DNA from 2 places in the Sporolactobacillus pectinivorans genome. Region 1 is predicted to be linked to the other one. Evidence: riboswitches for the same ligand, from Rfam matches in the RefSeq annotation. Region 1 holds a riboswitch; the other holds the start of a gene.
The links. A riboswitch is a leader RNA that binds a small molecule or an ion and turns the genes downstream of it on or off. The one in region 1 is predicted to bind S-adenosylmethionine.
Positions count from the first base shown of each region.

Region 2: another riboswitch for S-adenosylmethionine. It lies ahead of COP04_RS18225 (ABC transporter substrate-binding protein); the one in region 1 lies ahead of COP04_RS07150 (LysR family transcriptional regulator).

Region 1 covers NZ_NXGA01000001.1:1,477,856-1,487,490, reverse strand. Annotated here, with positions in the region: gene COP04_RS07175 (ABC transporter substrate-binding protein) at 509-1,555, shown strand; gene COP04_RS07170 (ABC transporter permease) at 1,592-2,584, shown strand; gene COP04_RS07165 (ABC transporter ATP-binding protein) at 2,578-3,342, shown strand; gene COP04_RS07160 (hypothetical protein) at 3,573-4,037, opposite strand; gene COP04_RS07155 (hypothetical protein) at 4,030-4,344, opposite strand; gene COP04_RS07150 (LysR family transcriptional regulator) at 4,517-4,966, opposite strand; SAM riboswitch class I at 5,082-5,188, opposite strand; gene COP04_RS07145 (MDR family MFS transporter) at 5,528-6,700, opposite strand; gene COP04_RS07140 (MerR family transcriptional regulator) at 6,716-7,114, opposite strand; gene COP04_RS07135 (hypothetical protein) at 7,842-8,321, opposite strand; gene COP04_RS07130 (amidohydrolase) at 8,437-9,600, opposite strand.
Region 2 covers NZ_NXGA01000001.1:3,725,563-3,736,307, reverse strand. Annotated here, with positions in the region: gene mqo (malate dehydrogenase (quinone)) at 1-1,439, shown strand, start outside; gene COP04_RS18250 (peptidase C39) at 1,689-2,294, opposite strand; gene COP04_RS18245 (ABC transporter permease) at 2,304-3,170, opposite strand; gene COP04_RS18240 (ABC transporter permease) at 3,186-4,133, opposite strand; gene COP04_RS18235 (ATP-binding cassette domain-containing protein) at 4,130-5,056, opposite strand; gene COP04_RS18230 (ABC transporter ATP-binding protein) at 5,053-6,039, opposite strand; gene COP04_RS18225 (ABC transporter substrate-binding protein) at 6,067-7,677, opposite strand; SAM riboswitch class I at 8,036-8,136, opposite strand; gene COP04_RS18220 (AMP-binding protein) at 8,826-10,427, opposite strand.

The sequences.
Region 1 (9,635 bases):
TTTACTATTTATAATTAGAACCAGCTATTACTACCAAAATGCGTGCTGAAGGTTCTACGTACTGCCGGGGTCACCCGATTAATTCATTACTATTTGTGCTGGAAAGGTTTGAAGATTTGAAAGTGTGAAAGTTTATCGTTGCGAGTTGAACGATACGATGCTCATACTCGTCAAACAGTTAAATTCCTGAGCAATCCGAAGATCGCTGACCGCTTAGATAAAGTATCTTGAACGAGCAGAGAGCCTCTATCCTCCTGCAGCGAGGGAAAAAGTTGAAAAGCGTGTCAGCCACTGTTCACACTGGAATAACGGGCAGCAAAGCAGCTGTTCAGATATGCTTACAATCAGCAATGATCAGCCGATATTTGGAGCTACATAAAAAGAGAAGGTACAAATAGCAGCGACAACATCGAATCAGCAGCAAAACAGAGTTGATTATTACAAAATCAGTTATTCACTAAATTTAGTTTGTAAATTTAATCATTATTCATTGGAGGTTGCATACAGAATGGCAGAGAAAAAACAGGAAAAACATTTGACACGGTGGATTGTTTCAGTGGTTGTCATTGTGGTCGTACTGATTGCAGGTGTGTTCACGTATAATCGCTATACTGCAGGCAATTCAGCCAGCGGAACTACTTCCAAAAATGATCATTATGTTTTAAGACTCGCAGATGAATCCGGTGTCTGTGAAGCACCACAGCAAATTGCTATAGCAAAGGGCTTCTTTAAAAAAGTGGGACTAAAATACCAACTTGTCAAACTGTCGGCGGGTACGAACGGCCTCGACGCGATCACGGCAAATAAAGTTGATGCATCCAATACGATGTTAGCCGCTCTGGTTCAGCCGCTGGCGAATGGTGCAAACTTGAAAATCACAACCGGGTTGCACACCGGTTGTGTCTCAATCCTTACCGGAAAAAATTCAAAAATAACATCGGCGAAACAACTTAAGGGCAAGAAGATCGGCGTCGCTGAAGTGGCCGGCAGTGAAGCGACTTTTACAAAACGGTATCTTGCCAATGCAGGTCTGAATGTCACAACGAATAATTCGAGCGTGCAGTTTGTGACCTACGATGCCTCTGACTTGCCGATTGCACTGTCCAAAGGTCAGGTTGATGCGATCGCCATTGAAGATCCAGATACTGAAATTGCCGTAAAGCAATATGGATTTCATATTTTGGCAAGCATGGCATCTACGAAACCATTCAACACTCAATATTGCTGTGTCGCCTATGTGTCTGATCAATTGGCCCAGCAGCATCCGGAAATTGCCCGCAAATACACTCTGGCAATGCAGGAAGCGACAAACTGGGTTGCAAAACATCAGGCTGAAGCTGCTCGGCTTCAGGTTCAAGACAAATATGTTGCCGGAAATCCATTGACAAATCTGGCAGCTATGAAGACGTATAACTGGGAAGCTTCATATAACGGCGGCAAACAAGACTTCTTGCAAGTGGCTGAGAGTCTGCAGAAGATTGGTGTCGTTTCAAAGGATGTCGATGTGGATGCACTTGTCAACCGCTCTTTCTTGAAGGAAAAAGGCATTCAATAAGAGATTCGGCAATGCAATTAAGAGGGAGGGATTTTATTGGAAAATGATTCATTGTATGTCAAGGGAGCCACCCGACTAAGTGAACGACAGGCCGGACGGGCCTACTTTGCCAGTCTGGCGATCGCCATTACTCTTATCGTTCAACTGGTTGTTCCGAAAAGCGAGGCGCTGCTGACCAAATCATTTCCATGGTATACAGATTTGCTGATTGCAGCTTTAATCATCACTCTGGTATTAGCAACCTATCACACCCTTTTCGGTGGTCTGCAGAAGTTCGTCTATAAAAGTTACTTCATTGGTGCGTCATTTCTAGCCGTCGGTCTGTATAATTTCGTCACACTTAAACTGGCACTGCTTCAGCCAATTTTCTTCCCTTCGCCTGAAGCAATTCTAAACGTGCTGGTTACGGATTGGCCATTTCTGTTAGAATGTCTGGCCTATTCGGCCCGCTTGCTGGCAATCGGACTGCTCATTGGCACCGTAACAGGTCTGGCGACCGGAGTACTGATCGGCTGGTATACAAAGTGGAATTACTGGGTGGACCCCATTGTTAAATTACTGGGCCCAATTCCATCTACCGCATTTATACCGATCGCTCTGTCAGCCTTTGCAACAAGTTTTCAGGCATCGGTCTTCCTGATTGCTTTGTCAACATGGTTCCCGGTAACCGTGTTAACGAACTCCGGTGTTGCCAATGTTAAAAAGACGTTCTTGGAAGTGGCAGACACACTCGGCGCCACGGACTTACAGAAGATTTTCAGAGTTGCCGTACCCAGCGCGCTGCCTAATATTTTCGTCGGCATATTCAACGGGACATGCTCGTCATTTATTACACTGATGACCGCTGAAATGATTGGTGTTAAATACGGTATCGGCTGGTATATTAACTGGCAGCGGCAAATACTGGCGTACGCGAATGTTTACGCCGGTCTGATCGTCATTGCAATCAGTTTCTCATTGATCATTACGCTGCTCTTCAAAGTACGTGACTACTTCCTGAGATGGCAGAAGGGGATTATTAAATGGTAAAAGATGGGCAAATCACGTTCAACAATATTCGAAAAGCCTTTCCAGCGCGTACAGACAGCGGTACTCCGGTCGAAGCCGTACATCACGTGAACGCAGAGGTAAAACCGGGCGAATTTATTGCGTTGATTGGACCTTCCGGTTGCGGCAAATCTACTTTATTACGATTATTAGCCGGTCTGGACCACCCGACCTCGGGAGAAGTGTTGGTTGACGGAAACCCTGTTGAAGGGCCCAGTCGTGAACGCGGATTAGTCTTTCAGGATCCTACGCTATATCCGTGGTTGACGATCGAACAAAATGTGGGATTCGGCCCTAAATTAGCTGGTGAATATCGTAAGAAGCATGATGACATTCAGCACTTCATTGATTTAGTCGGGTTAAAGGGTTTTGAAAAGAATTATCCTTACGAACTTTCCGGTGGCATGCAGCAGCGTGTCGCTCTGGCAAGAGCACTGATTAATTATCCGAAGGTATTGTTATTTGATGAACCCTTCGGTGCATTGGATGCTTTTACCCGGATGAAGATGCACGATGAACTCATCAAGATCTGGCAACAGCGTAAAATCACGATGGTGATGGTGACGCATGATGTCGAAGAAGCTGTTTATCTGGCAGACCGGATTTTCACCATGACACCACGCCCCGCCATTTTGAAAAAAGTGATCGATGTGGAGCTGCCTCACCCGCGCCATCGCGACAGTAAGGCGTTCATTGCTTTAAAAGAACAAGTTCTGGATGTGTTGAACTTCTCAGCTTGATGTGTTTTTTCTGATTCCATTTTAGCTAACGGACTTAAAAAATCCGTCACAATCGGAGGAACTGCAAGATGGTACAAATCAATAGATATGAACATGCAGGGATTGAGCCTCATGATCTCCATGTATGGGAGCAACCTAAGTTACGTTATTGATGACTAACCTTAAAACAGGCCGCTTGCCCGAACGATTTGAGCAGGCGGCCTGTTTTATTATGGACTTTTCCGAAATGATTAGTTCAGCGATACACCGAGAATTTTTGCCACAGTATAAAGATTCGTCCGGTTGACTTTCACAAGTGACTTAATCTGCGAAAGATTTTTGTTTGTGATCGCATTCTGGAGAGCATCATATTGGGCATGAACGTTCTCCGCATAGGTTGCGCCTTTTTTTGCCTGCAGCGGCGGTAAAATGGCTGTGTGGAATTCGTCATGCAGTTGGCCAGCCAGCGTATCAGCCAATTCATAATCTGATTTTTTAATATATTGTTCTACCTTGGTGAACCCACTCAATTCGTTCTCAAGCGCCGTCTTCAGAGACTGTTTGCTCGTACTGCTGCTGTTATTACTGCTGCTCGACTGCGTACTATTATTAGTAGATTGCGAACTTGACGCACCGCCTGCATTTGATGAGGAGCACCCTGCAAGTGTAAAAATGAACAGTGCACTGAAGACAATTGTGATGAATTTTTTACCCATTCCTTTTTCTTCTCCTTTTTCTTCCCTTACTGATTTTTATGACAAAACTAATCCACATCCAGACTCCTGAAATACTTAGCACAATCATGCAAATAGCGCCTATATCAGTCAGCCAGACAATAGAGGTATTTCCTACATACCCTGAATGCAGCGCAAAGATCAGTGTTTGTATCTTCATTGATGCAGCTGAGGAGTAACCGATAAGTGAGCGGTGGTTAAGTAGGATTCCGGTGATAGACATCAGCAGAACAATTAATGAACCCACCATACCAGCCGTATAATGAATGAATCGTAAAATTTTTAACAATGGAAACACCCGCGATTGACTGTTAGTTTTTCAGCAAAACTGCTGATCGAATATACCTTATGTAAAATCTCTACCACTCTCCTTTAATCCTTATAGTTATGAAAGAAGAGCAAAAAAAGAAAAAACACTTGCAATACGGCTTACTAATTTGTTCCATCGCGCACAGCATTTGTCAGCTTCCCAATTTCAGCAATGCCCTTCTAAAAGTATCAACCATCAGCCTGGCATAGGGTGCAAAAACAGCCCCACGTACTGACAAATGCAAGCCCAACCTTTCTTTAACAAAGAGATCCGCATTCAATTCTCTTTCAAGCGTTTTAATACGTGAAGAAATCGTGGACTGTGAGAGCATTAACTCCTTTGCCGCCAGTTGATAACTCTGAGATTCAGCAACAGCCAGGAAAGCGTTCAACTGGTCGATCGTCATCGCAGGATTGGGGTTTATTTCAGTATTAATCGGTGTGCCCTCGCCTCCCTTCATTTTCTGGGCAACTTCTGAAAATTTACCAGTATATTTTTTATCAATTCTCGCGTCAATCATTTTCAAGGTGTGTTCATCATGCAAAATGTCCGACACGTTCCCTTGAAAAAGTTTCCTGAATGAGGGCTGCTTTTTTAGCACTTTCAAACGCACTCCTTTAGATTAAGTTAATGTCAAATTGATCCCATTAAGAAAAATCGACAAATTGAACAACCTAAGAAAAAACAAGCCAAGAGACAAGAAGGCTTGTTTTTTCTTCTTATCTTCTGAACACAATTATTGTGTTCATGGAATTGACACCATACACACTGTGCTGGTTGTCGGGCTTCATCGGGCCAGTCCCTCTGCCACTTTGGATAAGAATATATTAAAATTTGGGGTTAACTACAGAATATATAACTTGAATATAAAAATCAAGATTAATTCATACTATTTTTATATGTTTATTGTGTATTTTGCTTTTCCACAGTAGATCGATTCAAAGTAGTATGCATATAGATAGACAAAATAATTTTCCATAGCGTTGCTTTTATGGGATTTATAAAGATTGAGTCAATGGCTGTATGTCAGTTATTCACGAAACGAGCTGCAAGATATCGCCCATTTTTTATATTTTTACACGTTCTTATTTTTCCATTTATACTTGGTTCAATTTTTATTCCGAGAAAGTTGAAATTTTGCTAATGAAGAATATCTTCTATATCAATACGAGCCAATATGTTTTAACATATAGTGAAAAATGAAAGTCGATATACCTATTAGAATAATCGTCATTAAATAAAGATAAACATAAGATAATTGTTCAACAACAACTCCGCCAAGTATTGGTCCAAGTGCTCTTCCCAAAGTGGATGACATATTTACAAAACTTTGATAAGATCCTTTCTGCTGAGTGGGGGCAATCGTACTGATCATGGCCGGTATCGCCGGAAACGCAAACATTTCACCAAAAGTCAGTAAAACGATTGCCACTATGAATCCCGCATACTGCCGACTGAACATGAGAACGACGAAAGATAAAATAAACGAAACAATGCCTATATCAATTTGTGCTTTGTAAGTATGAGCCGCTTTCTTAATAATTTGTGAAATAAATGGCTGACCTAAAATAATAAGCACTGCATTGATTGTCCATAAAAAACTATACTGCTTTATTGAAATATCTAATTCTGGTAAACGAACCGAAATATTGCTTTGCCATTGCACATAACCGGTCCATATGATGAAATAAAGAAAGCAAATGATAAAGACGTTGATGAACTGTTTATGACTTCTACGATCCATCTTTGCCCTCTTTGTTTTTTCAGGATGACTTTGTAGATGAACAGCCTCTATATTTTTGTAAAAAAATAAAACAATCGTTAAAAAGGCTACATATAACAGCAGGTTTGCTGTAAATATAAGAGAAATATTGATATCAGCGATGAAACCGGCAATCGAAGTCCCAACAGCCACCCCGATGTTAAGTCCGAGATAAATTGAATTAAATACATAACGATGATCGTAGCCGGACATGCTGGAAGCAAGCGAATTAATGGATATAACAATGATACCTGTGCCTAAACCGAGTATTATTAAAAATACTGCGTAAAGAGGCCAGCCGTGATTCATAACTAAACCAATGAGTGAAATAATCGAGGTAAACAATCCAATTAAAATCGTTTTATAGCCACCTATTCGATCAAACAGCCGTCCGCCCCAAAAATTACCGATCAACGTTGTCATTGAATTCAATAGCAGCACAAGGCCAGCCACACTCAGTGATTTTCCTAGGTGATCGTGCATGTAAATAGTATTTAACGGCCAAATAAAACTAACGCCTGCATTATTTAAAATTGATCCAGTGACTAACCATTTTAACTTTGAATGCTTCAAGCTAACCCTTCCTCATTAGTGCTGTTTGTCTATCATTGCCTTGTATAAGTTCATTCGGCCGATAATTTTCTTCCTGTTATTTTCAATGATTTTTCGTTTTTCATCAAGTTTTCGTAAATGACTTTCTAATACTGCCGAACGTTTCTCTAATACACTTCTGAGTTCAACCTTCCCGGTCAAACTTCTATTCTCACTGATACAACCTTCTTTTCCAAAATGGACGATCTCTTCTAACGAGAGTCCCATTTTCTTTAAACCTTTGATAAATTCGATAAATGCAATGTCTTCGGCGCTATAATTTCTTGCACCTGAACAATTCTTTTTAACTTTAGGAAGTAAACCTATTTCTTCATAGTAGCGAAGTGTATAGGCAGACATCCCCGTCAACTGCGAAACATCACTGATTTTATTCATATGACCTATCCCCTTTTTCGTAGTATAAGAATTAGAGTTACCTCTAAGTCAAGAGCAATAATCAAAATTCTTCTCATAAACTTGGCTTTACCTTCTAACGCGTCAGGGTAAGGAAGCAAAAGCCAGATAAACCAAATTGATATGGTAAAAAGGAAGAAAAAGGGTCTCGAAAAAGAAGCTTATTCTGAAACAGGTGCAAAACTATCAACAGTTTCATTCATATCAATTCCTGACTGAAAAATCCATTACTTCTCTATAATATAGATATTGTGTATATTATCATTATAAAAGCCCAACTGTGCTATCTCTGAAGGGCACTTAGGACAAAACCGAGGGACAAGATTGCTCAGAGCGGGGCAATAAAATAGAGAGCAGATTTACACACCACTCCCTATCTTAGCTCTCTCTATCTTGACAAAGGGACCACTTCCTGTCTGTTCGTCTGCCAGATCACTTGTTTTGTCCTTTGTGTTCGTTATTAACCATCTCGCCACTGACTGATCCGTTCGGTAGTTTACCTTATCCAGGATACGTAATGCCGTTTGGGGATTACCTTCGTCTCGGAAGTAATCTGAATGGTGTATGTAACAACAGAATCCGACTCAATTTCACACTGCCATCGCAGATAAACTGCTTTGAAAAATAAACAACGCATCCGCAGTAAGAAGGACGGCGGATGTGTTGCGAACAACTTTTCTGATTGTCGCGGCACGATGCTCTCCCGTAGTTAATTGTCGATGTTAACAATGATATCCTTATTAGCAACCTTGTACGAAGCTGTTAGGGCATGGATATGGATCAAAAAACGGCCGGGCATCAGAAATGTATCTTTAACAAGCACCGTCCCTTTACCCAGGTTTTTCACCGGAAACTGGATTTGAGTCGTTCCCATATCCATAACCACCATTTTTATTGACAGAGAAACCTTCTGGAGATCTGTTGTTCTTTTCCCTTTATAGAAGGCAGCAAGAGCCAGTTTATCGTTTCCAACTTTTGGAGGGGTTATTTTCACTTTAAAATCGTAGTTAGTCGATACGTCCACCATAGGTTTTTTCGAAGATTTCACCTTGGCAGCTTTATGTATCTGATGCGGTACCTCTGCATTTTGTGCTCCGCAACCAGCGGAAACGAGCAAGAGCATTAATAACAGAGATAAAACCAGTGGCAGTTTGAAAAATGAAACGAATGTCTTTTTAAGTTCCTTCATGATGCCTCACTAACTCCCTTCAGGATTTGCTCCTTCGGAATCTCTATCTCACCGTTCAATTGCAGATTCATAGCCAGTCTATGGCTGTCTGGGCACCTGATCCTTGCCAGTCACATTATCTTACTGACTCATTTTCCAGTTTTTGTAAAATTCTGACGGCATTCCTTTCAAAGTAACGGGCACCATAGATTAACACACCATCGTCTGCTGTATAGTGGGCATTATGAACGCTCACATTCCCATTAACGCCAATAATGGCATAGACACCGGGGATGTGCTCCTGATAGCAAGCGAAATCATCGCTGCCCAGTGTTGGCTCAGGGATAAATACAGTCGCAAATTTACCGGTTTCGTCAGCCACAATCTCTGAAAGTCTTCTATCGTTGTTCACGGAAGGATCGCCGCTGTACCAGTCAATCTCAGCAGTTGTTCCATATGCAGCCGCTGTGTGTGTGACAATTTCAGAAAATCGTTGATGGATCATCTTGCGGTCGGTGGCCCCCAGTGTTCGAACGGTTCCGCTGAAAACGGCTGTCTCTGGTAGAACGTTCCATACATTACCGGCATTCAGCTGGGTCACGCTCACAACAGCACCGCTGAGTGGAGATAGATTACGGCTGATGATTGATTGCAGTGCGTTTACTGTAGTGGTCAAGGCGATGATTGGATCATGACCGGCTTCCGGGTGCGCCGCGTGTGACCCTTTGCCACGAAGTGTCACCTTAAATTTATCAATGGCACCCATAAAGGCACCCGAACGTATCCCGATCTTGCCCAATGAAATCCCCGGCTCGTTATGAAAACCGATAATAGCCGCGACACCTTTGAGATGCCCGGCACGAATCACCTGCAAAGCACCTTCGTTTGCTTCTTCCGACAATTGGAAAATCAGGCGGATACTGCCTCTCAGCTGTTGTTCTTCCTGCTTTAACAAGTAAGCAGCACCAAGTAGTGATGCGGTATGAATGTCATGTCCGCAGGCATGCATCACGCCTTTGTTTCGTGACTCGTAAGGTAATCCGGTTTGCTCAGTAATCGGAAGAGCATCAATATCGGCACGCAATGCAATAGTTGGTCCCTTGGCGTTATTGCCGATTTCCGCAATCACACCTGTTTTTAATGTCGTCGGCAATATCTTTATTCCCCATGATTGCAGAATTTCTTTAATATACCTTGTTGTCGCATATTCATGATCCGCCAGTTCCGGATATTCATGAAGATGATGACGAAAGTGTATCATCTTTTCTTGCAATGCTGCATGGGTTAATTTTGTCTGCATCTGATTCTCCACCCCTATCTAAACCTCTCGTGGCT
Region 2 (10,745 bases), 2.2 Mb from region 1:
CCGGAATCATGAGTGCGACTTTAGGGTCATTGATGAAAGCGCTATCACCTGAATGGGAAATCAAAGTGTTTGAGAAACTCGCCAACGCGGGGGAAGAAAGCTCGAACGAATGGAATAATGCCGGTACGGGCCATTCTGCACTGTGCGAATTGAACTATACATCCGAAAAACCGGACGGGTCGATAGATATTAGTAAAGCTGTGAAAATTAATGAACAGTTTCAGCTTTCCAGACAGTTTTGGTCCTATCTTGTAAACAGCAATCTGATTCGTCACCCGCAGGACTTTATCAGGCCAATACCTCATATGAGTTTAGCTGAAGGGGAGAAAAATGTAACCTTTTTGAAAAACCGTTTTGAAACGCTGTCAAGAAATCTGTTGTTTAAAGGGATGGAATTTTCCAATGATCCGGAAAAACTGAAGGAATGGATTCCGCTGATCATGGAGGGCCGCACATTGAATGAACCGATAGCAGCCACAAAGATCGACTCTGGAACGGATGTCAACTTTGGCGCTTTAACACGCATGTTGTTTGACCATTTAAAGCATAAAAATGTCGAGATAAACTACAGGCATCTCATTAAAGATATTAAACGGACCGACGGCGGCTCGTGGGAAGTGAAGGCGTACGATAGCGACAGCGGTAAAATTGAATACCATACGGCGAAATTCGTCTTTATTGGCGGTGGGGGCGGAAGTCTGCCGTTACTGCAAAAAACCGGTATTCCTGAGTCCAAACATATTGGCGGATTCCCGGTAAGCGGGCTGTTTATGGTGTGTGACAATCCGGAAATTGCACGGCAGCATCATGCCAAAGTATACGGTAAAGCGAAAATTGGTGCTCCTCCAATGTCTGTTCCGCATCTTGATACAAGATATATCGCGGGCAAAAAAACATTGCTGTTTGGACCGTTTGCCGGTTTCTCACCAAAGTTTTTAAAAACAGGTTCGAACTTTGATTTAATAGGTTCCGTGAAACCGAATAATGTCTTCACGATGCTCTCGGCCGGCGTCAAAGAGATGGCGTTGACAAAATACCTGATCCAGCAAGTGATGTTATCGAGTGAGAAACGTATGGAAGAATTACGCGAGTTTATTCCGAATGCCAAAAGCGAGGATTGGCATATAGTAGTCGCGGGTCAACGTGTGCAAGTGATCAAAGATACGGATGCCGGCGGCAGGGGAACACTTCAATTCGGTACGGAAGTGGTTACGGCTGCTGATGGCTCGATCGCTGCGTTGCTCGGTGCGTCTCCGGGTGCTTCTACCGCCGTTCACGTGATGCTTGAGGTATTGGGAAAATGCTTCCCGCAGCAGATGAGCGAGTGGGAACCGAAGATAAAAGAAATGATTCCTTCTTACGGTGTACCGCTAGTGGAAAACCCGGAGCTTTTCCAAAAAATTCATTCGTCAACAGCGCGGACGCTCGGTCTAAGCTAGAAAGAATCATCTAAGAGATTGAAAGGGCAATGATTACGTCACCACTGTGGCACTCTCGGTTTGAGTCTCACTTTGATGAATCTATTTCTCAAACTAAATTGGATGCTTCTTTCGGGAATCTGAATAAAAGATGGATAAATGAACTTATTAAAAAACCTTCTCCTATAGAGAAGGTTTTTTATCACATGAAAATTAGTGCAATTGCCGAACCGCGTTCCTGTACGATTCGCTAAATTTTGTAAATTGTTTTCATCTGAAAGCCACCTTGTCACGCGCATAAAACACGACGGCTTCCCTTTGATCTTTTTTGCCAAATGCATATACTTTTTGGTTATCCTCTTCTTCAAAAAAACTGAACGGTACTTTGCGGTTATATTCATAGGGAAATCCGTCAAGCAGAACGATCCCGTCTGTATACTTTAAATCTTCATCCAGATAAGGGTCAAATAAATAAAGATATTTATTCTTCGTGTCTACTTTCGTTGCCAGCACATAATGCGCCCCACCGTAGTTCAATCTGAAAATGGCTGCACCGTCGTTTTTGATGGCGTCAATGATCTCACTGCTTTCTCCCAAATGTACACGTTCACCTGCATAATAAGTTCCGTGAATGGGAAGCCCCTTTATTGGTCCGTTATAATTTAACCATTCGACGATAAACTTCATCGATGCTTTCGATGTGCCGCTCTTGCCGACTTCACCATCCGAATTATATGTATCCAGTGAATAAGCCGTAATCGCTTTGATTACGTCAGGCGGAATCAATTCTCGCGGGAAAAGATATTTAACGGCATTTAATAGCGTTACTGTACCGCAGTCATACTCAGACATCTGATAATAGAGCGGAGTCTTCACGCGATCACCTCACTTAAAATGATTGTTTGGATCAAAGCTGTCCCTTAACGCGTCACCGATGAAGTTGATGGCAAGCACCAGTAAAATGATCACAATTCCCGGCGGAAGCCAAAGCCATAGTTTTTCAGTCAGGATGGTCAGATTCTCTGCTCCATTTAACATATTGCCCAGACTGGCCGTCGGCGGCTGAATGCCCATTCCCAGAAAGCTCAGCGCTGCCTCATCGAGTATGGAGTAGGCCATAACAGATGTAGCATAGATTAAGACTGGTGCTATGGCATTGGGCAGTATTTCAGAAGAGAGAATGTATGTCTTTGGCAATCCCGCCAGCTCATCTGCTTTAATAAAATTTGTTTCCCGAATAGAGAGAACACTGCCGCGTACCAATCGCGCAATACCTGGCCAGTCGACAAATCCGAGAATGAGAATAATGGAAAGCAAACCGGGTTTGAAGATCGCAGCAGCTACAAGCAATAATAGAATATAAGGGAAGGACATGACCATATCCGTCAGTCCCATTAATGCAACATCGATCTTTCCTCCAAAAAAGCCTGCCACAAGTCCAATAACAATCCCAATAACCGAAGAAATAATGGTTACAGACAACCCAACAAACAGAGAGATTCTCATCCCGGCAATGAGTCTGCTTAGAACGTCTCTTCCAATCTCATCCGTTCCCAGCAAGTGCTGCATTGACGGAGGGGAAGAAAAAGGGCCCGTAATATCATTAGGATGATATGGAAAAATCGTGAGGCCAAAAATTGCAACTATTGAAAAAATAGCGATAATAATCACACTGGCGAAAGCCAGTTTATGTTTCCAGAAAACATGAGAGCGAGTGTGCTTTTGATTTTCTTTTTGAATAATTTCTTCCATTTTTACCCTCTAAAGTTATTTGAAAGTTATTGTCGGATCGACCGCAGCATAAAGAATATCAGTCAGCAAATTTGTTATGAGCACCACAACAGCCGTTAACAGGCAGACCGCCATAATGACAGGGTAATCTTCATTCAGAACCGCAGTCATGGTCAACAGTCCCAACCCAGGCCAGGAGAAGATCTGCTCAATAATGACTGTTCCGCCGAATAATGAAGGAATCTGCATACCGATAATCGTGATGATTGGGACCAGTGCGTTTTTGAATGCGTGCTTATTAATGACCAGAAACCTGCCAATACCTTTCGCCCTGGCAGTTACTAGATAGTCTTTTTGCAGTATCTCCAGCATGGCGGAACGAATATAGCGAACGTTGCTTCCGACTGTCGCCACGACTAATACACTGACAGGCAATAGCATATGACTGACGACGTTTCCAATACTTGCACTTTCGTCAAACTCATTCATTCCACTGGAGGGAAGCAAACCCAGCTTAACGGTAAAGAGATAAATCAAAAATAAAGCTAAAAAGAAGCTTGGAATACTTGTTCCGACAAAGGAGGTCGTGACAATTGCATAATCTTTCTTTGAGTATTGGTGCGTCGCGCTGTAAATGGCAATCGGGATTGAGAAGGCAATGCTGATGAATAGAGCACTTCCCATTAATAACAGCGTGGGTCCAACATGGCTGGATATTAAATTCGAAACAGGCTGATAGCTTTTATATGAATAGCCGAAATTCCCATGGAGCACTTGATTTAGCCAAACGAAATACTGGATATAAAAGGGTTTATTCAATCCGTATTCTATTTCCTTCGCATTCAGAGCTGCCTGAGAAACCTTTGGCCCATGTATCATTTCCAACGGATTACCCGCATAGCTCATAAAAAGATAATCAATAATCGTAATACCAATGAGAATCGGAATGGCTAATAGAATTTTTTTTATAACATATTTTCTCATTGCCCTTTTCCCTTCAGAATTGAAGATTTCACATAATGAGCCGTCCGCAGATCAATAAGCTGGAGCGGTGATTCGTCATCCGGGTCCCAAAGACAACGATCGTTTTCTTCCACTTTCATCGATTTAATTAAGGGGTTAGCAATAGGAATGGCTTCCTTTAAAATCTTTGTATACGGATGAACGGGATGCTTAAATAGCTCAACTGATTCAGCGATTTCGACAATTCTGCCTTTGGTCATCACGGCGATTCGATCGCTTACATAACTCACTGCCCCAAGCCCGTGACCAATAAAAAGCATTGAAATATTCAGCTCTTCTCTTATTTCTTTAAGTAAATTCAGTATCTGAGCCTGAATAGAAACATCAAGTGCGGAAACAGGTTCATCGCATACCAATAGTTCGGGTTTAAGCGACAAGGCGCGCGCAATACCGATTCTCTGCCGCTGTCCTCCCGAAAACTCATGGGGATATTTGTCTATTGAATTTCTGGAGAGTCCGACAATATCGAGCAGATGGTCGATATAGACAGCCACATCGCGCTTTGAAGTTATACGGTTAACTAAAATTGGTTTTGCCAGTATATCAAAGACATTTCTTCTGGGATTTAAAGAAGAGTAAGAATCCTGAAAGATCATCTGGATCTTCACTCTGTTCGTTTTTTTATCTTTCGGCTTGAAAGTCATAATATCCCTGCCGTGAAACTGAATAGTCCCTGATGTAGGTTTCTCCAATCCGACAATTTGTTTGCCAATTGTCGTCTTCCCGCTGCCTGACTCGCCCACTAATCCTAATATTTCCCCTTGTTTGATATCAAAGGACACATCATTCACAGCATGTACTACAGCCTTAGTAAAAAACGAAGCGGACTGAACCTTATATACCTTATTCAGCTTATTGATTTTCAACAATATATGGTTATTCATCGCTGTTCACCACTCGGTAATTGTTCAGCATGCTGGCAGCGTACACTTGTTTCCTGAAGTTTTTTTAATGACTGGACATTCTGCGTGCATGTTAATTGTCTAAAAGCACATCTTTCGGCAAAGCGGCATCCCTTTATCTGATAATAATTTTCCGGAACGACTCCTTTTATTGGCTCAATCTTCTTAGACTTTGAAAGCCCGACATCTGGAATCGACTGAAGCAGAGCTTTTGTATAAGGATGTTTGGGGCAGAAGAAAATGTCATTCACTTTTGCCTCTTCAATGATTTGCCCCGCATACATCACCGCCACTCGATCCGCCATTTGTGCCACGAGACCCATATCATGAGTAATTAATATCAGGGCCATATTCATTTTTTTCTTAAGCCGATCGAGAAGATTCATTATTTCAGCCTGAATGGTGACATCCAGTGCTGTCGTTGGTTCGTCTGCAATCAGGACCTTGGGATTACATGCCAGGGCAATGGCAATCAGCACTCTTTGCCTTTGTCCTCCAGACAATTCATGCGGATATTTTTTCAAGATCAGCTCTTGATCAGAAAGACCTACTTTATTCAGTAGGTCAATCATTTTTTCATTTCTCTCTTTGCCAGAAATTTTAAGATGGGCATCAATGATCTCTTCAATTTGGTTTCTGATTGTAAACACAGGATTCAGGCTGGTCAATGCATCTTGAAAAATCATGCTGATCCGGCTTCCGCGGATTTTATCCAGCTGACGGTCCGTAAGATTTTGTATTTCCTGATTCTCAAATCTTATCGACCCGGAAGTAATCCTGCCATTATTTTTTAATAATCCCAATACAGAAAGCATAGTCAGGCTCTTTCCAGACCCGGATTCTCCCACAAGGCACAATGTTTCTCCACTGTCTACATGCAGACTGACATCATGGACGAGAATCCGGTCTTCTGAATGAACCGTATATGTGGTATCAAGATGGTTTATCTCAAGCAAATGATCCATCAATGCTCATTCCCTTATGCCATTCTCCTATTTTTCCCACTTTTCAACATTGTTGAAGGAACCATAAATATGCGGTTCAGCGTGCTTAAGCTCTTTATTGTAAGCGCCGAGTGAGCGTAAAACATATGCCGAGTAAAGAGGAACATCATTTTGAACAATTTTATCAATGTTGCTGTACAGCTTTTTAGTTTCTTCCGTACTTTTCGCTGACTGAATCTTGGAAAGATTTGCGGCCAGTTCACTATTTTTATATTGCGGCCAGTCTCCATCACTATTGACGATCCAATCGACGTCCGGATAAGGGTCAATCGGAGATAAAGTATATTGAACGGCGAACAAATCAAATTTATGCTTCGCAGCTTTGGCCAGAAGATTGGAAAGATCCTGAGTCTGTACATTTACATTAATACCAATGGTCTTCAGATCGGCTGCAATAATATTAGCTGCCTGGACGAAAGTACTGTCACCGGAATCAACAAGAAAAGTCAATTGTTTTGATTTGTCCCAATGTGCTTCTTTAACCAGTTTTTTTGCCTGATCCAAATCAAACTTGACCGGCTTGATCGATGAGTCAAAGTATGGGCTGTAAGACGTAACGAAGCCATCAACTACCTCACCGTTTCCATTCAGTAAACTTTTCACGATCTGTTCTCGATTTGTAGCCAGTTGAATGGCCTTTCTAATTCGCACATCAGAAATTGTTTTGGTATTTAATAAAACGAGCTGATTCGTCAATGGCTGCTCTAAGACTGTTTTTACATTGCTTAATTTTTGAACGTTTTTATAATCTTCTTGTGGAAAGACACCCAATGTTTGTTGAACAAAATCAATTTCTCCAGATTTAAGCCCAGGATACAGTTGGCTTGCCGGAACAACTTTTAGGTTTAGATATTTAATTTTGGGTGCGCCTTTCCAGTAATTCTCGTTTGCCGTATAAGAGATATAATGATTCGAATCGTAATTTATCAATCTGTAAGGACCGCTGATTACGGTCGGTTTATTGAACCAGCTGTATTTGCTTAATTTATCAGGACTCACATTTTTTAGAACGTGCTTTGGAATTGTAAACAGATATCGCCCTATAGTATTATCAAAGGTTGCGAGCGACAGCGGGCTCTTTGTAATAAACGCTACTGTTTTATTGTCTACCTTTTTCAGGCCTGCGATATTCTTCGCCCCTTCCGGAGAATTTCCATTTTCATCAAATCCTTTTAATGCAGCATATCCGCCAATATTTACATTTCCGACCTTGGGATCGGTTAATCTCAGAACAGAGAAAATCACATCATCCGCTGTGATATCCTGACCATCCGACCACTTTGCATTTTTATTAATTTTGACGGTAAATGTCCGATTATCTTTTGTTGTAATGCTGTTCGCCAGCTGGCCGACAACATTCAGCTTGCTATCCAGTTCAATTAACGGCAGAAAACTGAACCCGATCGCGTATTTGCTTAATTCAGTAGCATCTATTAACAACGGATTGATCGTTGTCAATGAATCGGTAACGCCAATATTGACAACATTTTTATTAATCTTATTTCCAGTCGTCCCGCCGGGCGCACTGCTGCATCCTGTGAGCATTAAAATAACTAAAAGAAAAGATAAAATACAAACTATTTCCTTTTTAAATTTCATTGATACGCCTCCTCGTAAATTATTTTTAAATCTATGAAACCGGCTTTATGATTCTCCTGATCTCAATCTGTTCGTCAGTTACATAACAATTGTCTTTGCGAGATATTATTCTTTTATCCTGGCAGAACCGCTGCAGCGCCGATGATCATACCTTGCCATACATTCTGTGATCGTCGCACTCACCTGGCTGAATCAAAAAGATGGGGATTGGTTAACTCTATTGATAGTTTGCGTTTCTGCCCAGTTCTATTGAGCATTATCTGTCCCAATTTAGCTGGGAAAATTTAAAGTTGGGTATATAGAGACATAAATAAGGCTCCTTTTCACAGAATCAGAAAAGCAGCCTTTTTGCCGTCTCTTCTTATCTGTCAGAATTTAATCTGTTGGAATTGACACCATACACACTGTGCTGGTTGTCGGGTTTCATTGGGCCAGTCCCTCCGCCGCTCTTGATAAGAATGTTGATATTCATTTTTAAAAACAGGTCTTGCGAAACGTTTCTGCCTGACCATGCCCGGACGCGTTCCGGACTTTTGTTGCGCTGATCATTAGCTAAATTATAATTCATACTATTCGTATGTCAATATAATTTATTAAATTGTTTTGCAGTGCAAAGTGGACAGGAAGTCTATAACTGGGCATTAAAGACATTCAGTTACGCAGTTCGCGTTCTGCCGCGCAACAGTGAAATTTATTTGAACGACTGATATGAACCGAAGTCGCATCTAATCCGGAGAAAGTCGCACCTAATTTTTCGAGTCGTTTCGAGCCGTACTGAAATGGTTGCACCTAATTTCCTGGGTTGCATCGAAACGCATGAGGTATTGCTAGATACAGGTACTTTATTTGTTGCGCAGTACGCCCTTACTGCGCAACAATTCAAATAAGTTATCATGACATTCAATTGTTCGGCCACCGTTTTCATGACGAATCAAAAGAAAAAAGAGAACTTTTACGCGCATTGCTGGAACAGCGCTAAAAAATCCTCTGAAGAAAAAAGATGGAAAGACTTTACCTATTGAATGCGGACGGTATATACAGCTAACTCCTTCGAGTTGGCCGTCATCAAGTATTACGAACGAATAACATCATCCGACGTGGGTGCTGTTCTTTCGGCAAATGGGATTCTTTTCGTTTGCCAGATGCAATCAGGCGAGGTTCATACCACATCGCCTGACTTTCCGTGTCGTTGTTTTTTCAAATCCTTTTTCAAGAACTTCAAACACACGGATGTGTTTATAATCCGGCATTTTTTTGTTCACTTCATCAACAATCGATTTTACCATGGCTTGTATTTCTTCTTTTGCAGGAAGATGACCGATTATTTTGGCAACACAATCAATGTCCGGGAATATTTTGGCCTTCACGCAGGCACCTCCATTGCGATCATTTCCGGTAAGAATAAGTGCTTCACTGATCGTTTCCTTTTCCAAGAGCCGCGCTTCCAATTCCTCGGGATAAATGTTTTTGCCATTAGCTGTTACGATCACATTCTTCATACGCCCTTTGATATACAAAGCCCCGTCTCTATCGATGCATCCCAAATCACCGGTCCGGAAATAGCCGTTGCTGAAAGTGTCGGCCGTGGCCACCGGATCGTTATAGTAACCAAGCATGATGTTATCGCCCTTGGCAAGAATTTCGCCGACCCCGGCTTCATTTGGACTGTCTATCATCAATTTGACGCCAGGAATAGCAACGCCGGTAGATTTGGCATTGAAATAAAAATCATTATTTCCCGCCAGCAGAGGGGCAGATTCAGTGAGCCCATAGCCCTGCAAAGCCCGAATACCAAGCGCCAGGAAGTCCTCTACCACAGCAGAAGAGAGATCAGCCCCGCCGACAATGCACGTATGAATTTTGCCCCCGAGCGATTTATTTACTTTTCGACGGATGACCATTCTTATAAGCGCAGGAAAATCTCGAAGCGCCATTGAAATGGAAGAGGTTTTGAGCTTTGATTGATACTTTGCTGGACAACTCTTTAAGATAGCCGCATGAATCCGCTTGTCTAAAAGCTGAAGCAGCGCGGGAACTACGACGAGAATGGTCGGCCTGTATTCAATAATGTTACGGCGAATGGCATTCAGGCTGTCTGCGTAAGCAATACATGCTCCGCGTGACAGAATAAGCAGACAGTCCAATGTGCACTCGTACGTATGACAAAGGGGCAGGATTGAGAGGGTTTTGTCGCGTGACGTAATCTTTACAATTTGTGAGGTCGAAAAAATATTCGCGCAAATATTTTTTTGAGAAAGGCACACACCTTTTGGCTTCCCGGTAGTGCCTGAAGTGAAAATCAGCACACTCATTTCATCTTCAGCAATTGGAACGGTGTCAATTCGCGTATCATTTGCAGGCATAGGTGGCAGGGTGTCCTGCAAAGACAAAAGCAATCGTTCACTGCTGATCATCGGTCTTAGTTGTTCGAGTATCTCTTTGTCTGCGCACACCGCCGCGCAGTCGGCACTGACAATGAAATGATGCATATCTTCCGGTGAAAGTTCGCAATCGATTGGAACAGCCACACCGACTGTAGCGGCGCAAGCATAGTGCAGCACCCATGCATAGCTGTTTTTTCCAACGACTGCGATTCGCTTACCAAGCAAGCCAAGATTGAGAAAATGCGTGCCTAGCGTTCTGTACCCCTCTTTAAATTGAAAATAAGTCACATACCGATAGCTCCCGTTCCCAATCTTTATCTGAAAGGCAGGCTTTTTCCTGAACTTCTCTGCACTAGAGTAAATCATTTCCCGAAAATCAGTGTACCGTGTGGCCTTGTTCAACTTTTTTATTCTCAAATTCATGCTCCTCCGCCTGTTGATCATTCAGAATTTTACCTGGGACAATTGTTCAGCCAGATACAGCAGTTGTCTCTGAAAAGAGACCTGAGCCTGACTAAGAACTGACGCAGGCGTTGATGGATCAATCGCACAGTCCGCTTACTTTTGAGCACAGTGAAAATGTTGGATTTTGAATAAATCACGAATCCACTGATTGTGATTCGTGCGTAATCCCTGTGCCAAAAAGCGATGGATTGATAACATAATTTTTTCGCTTTCAATGTC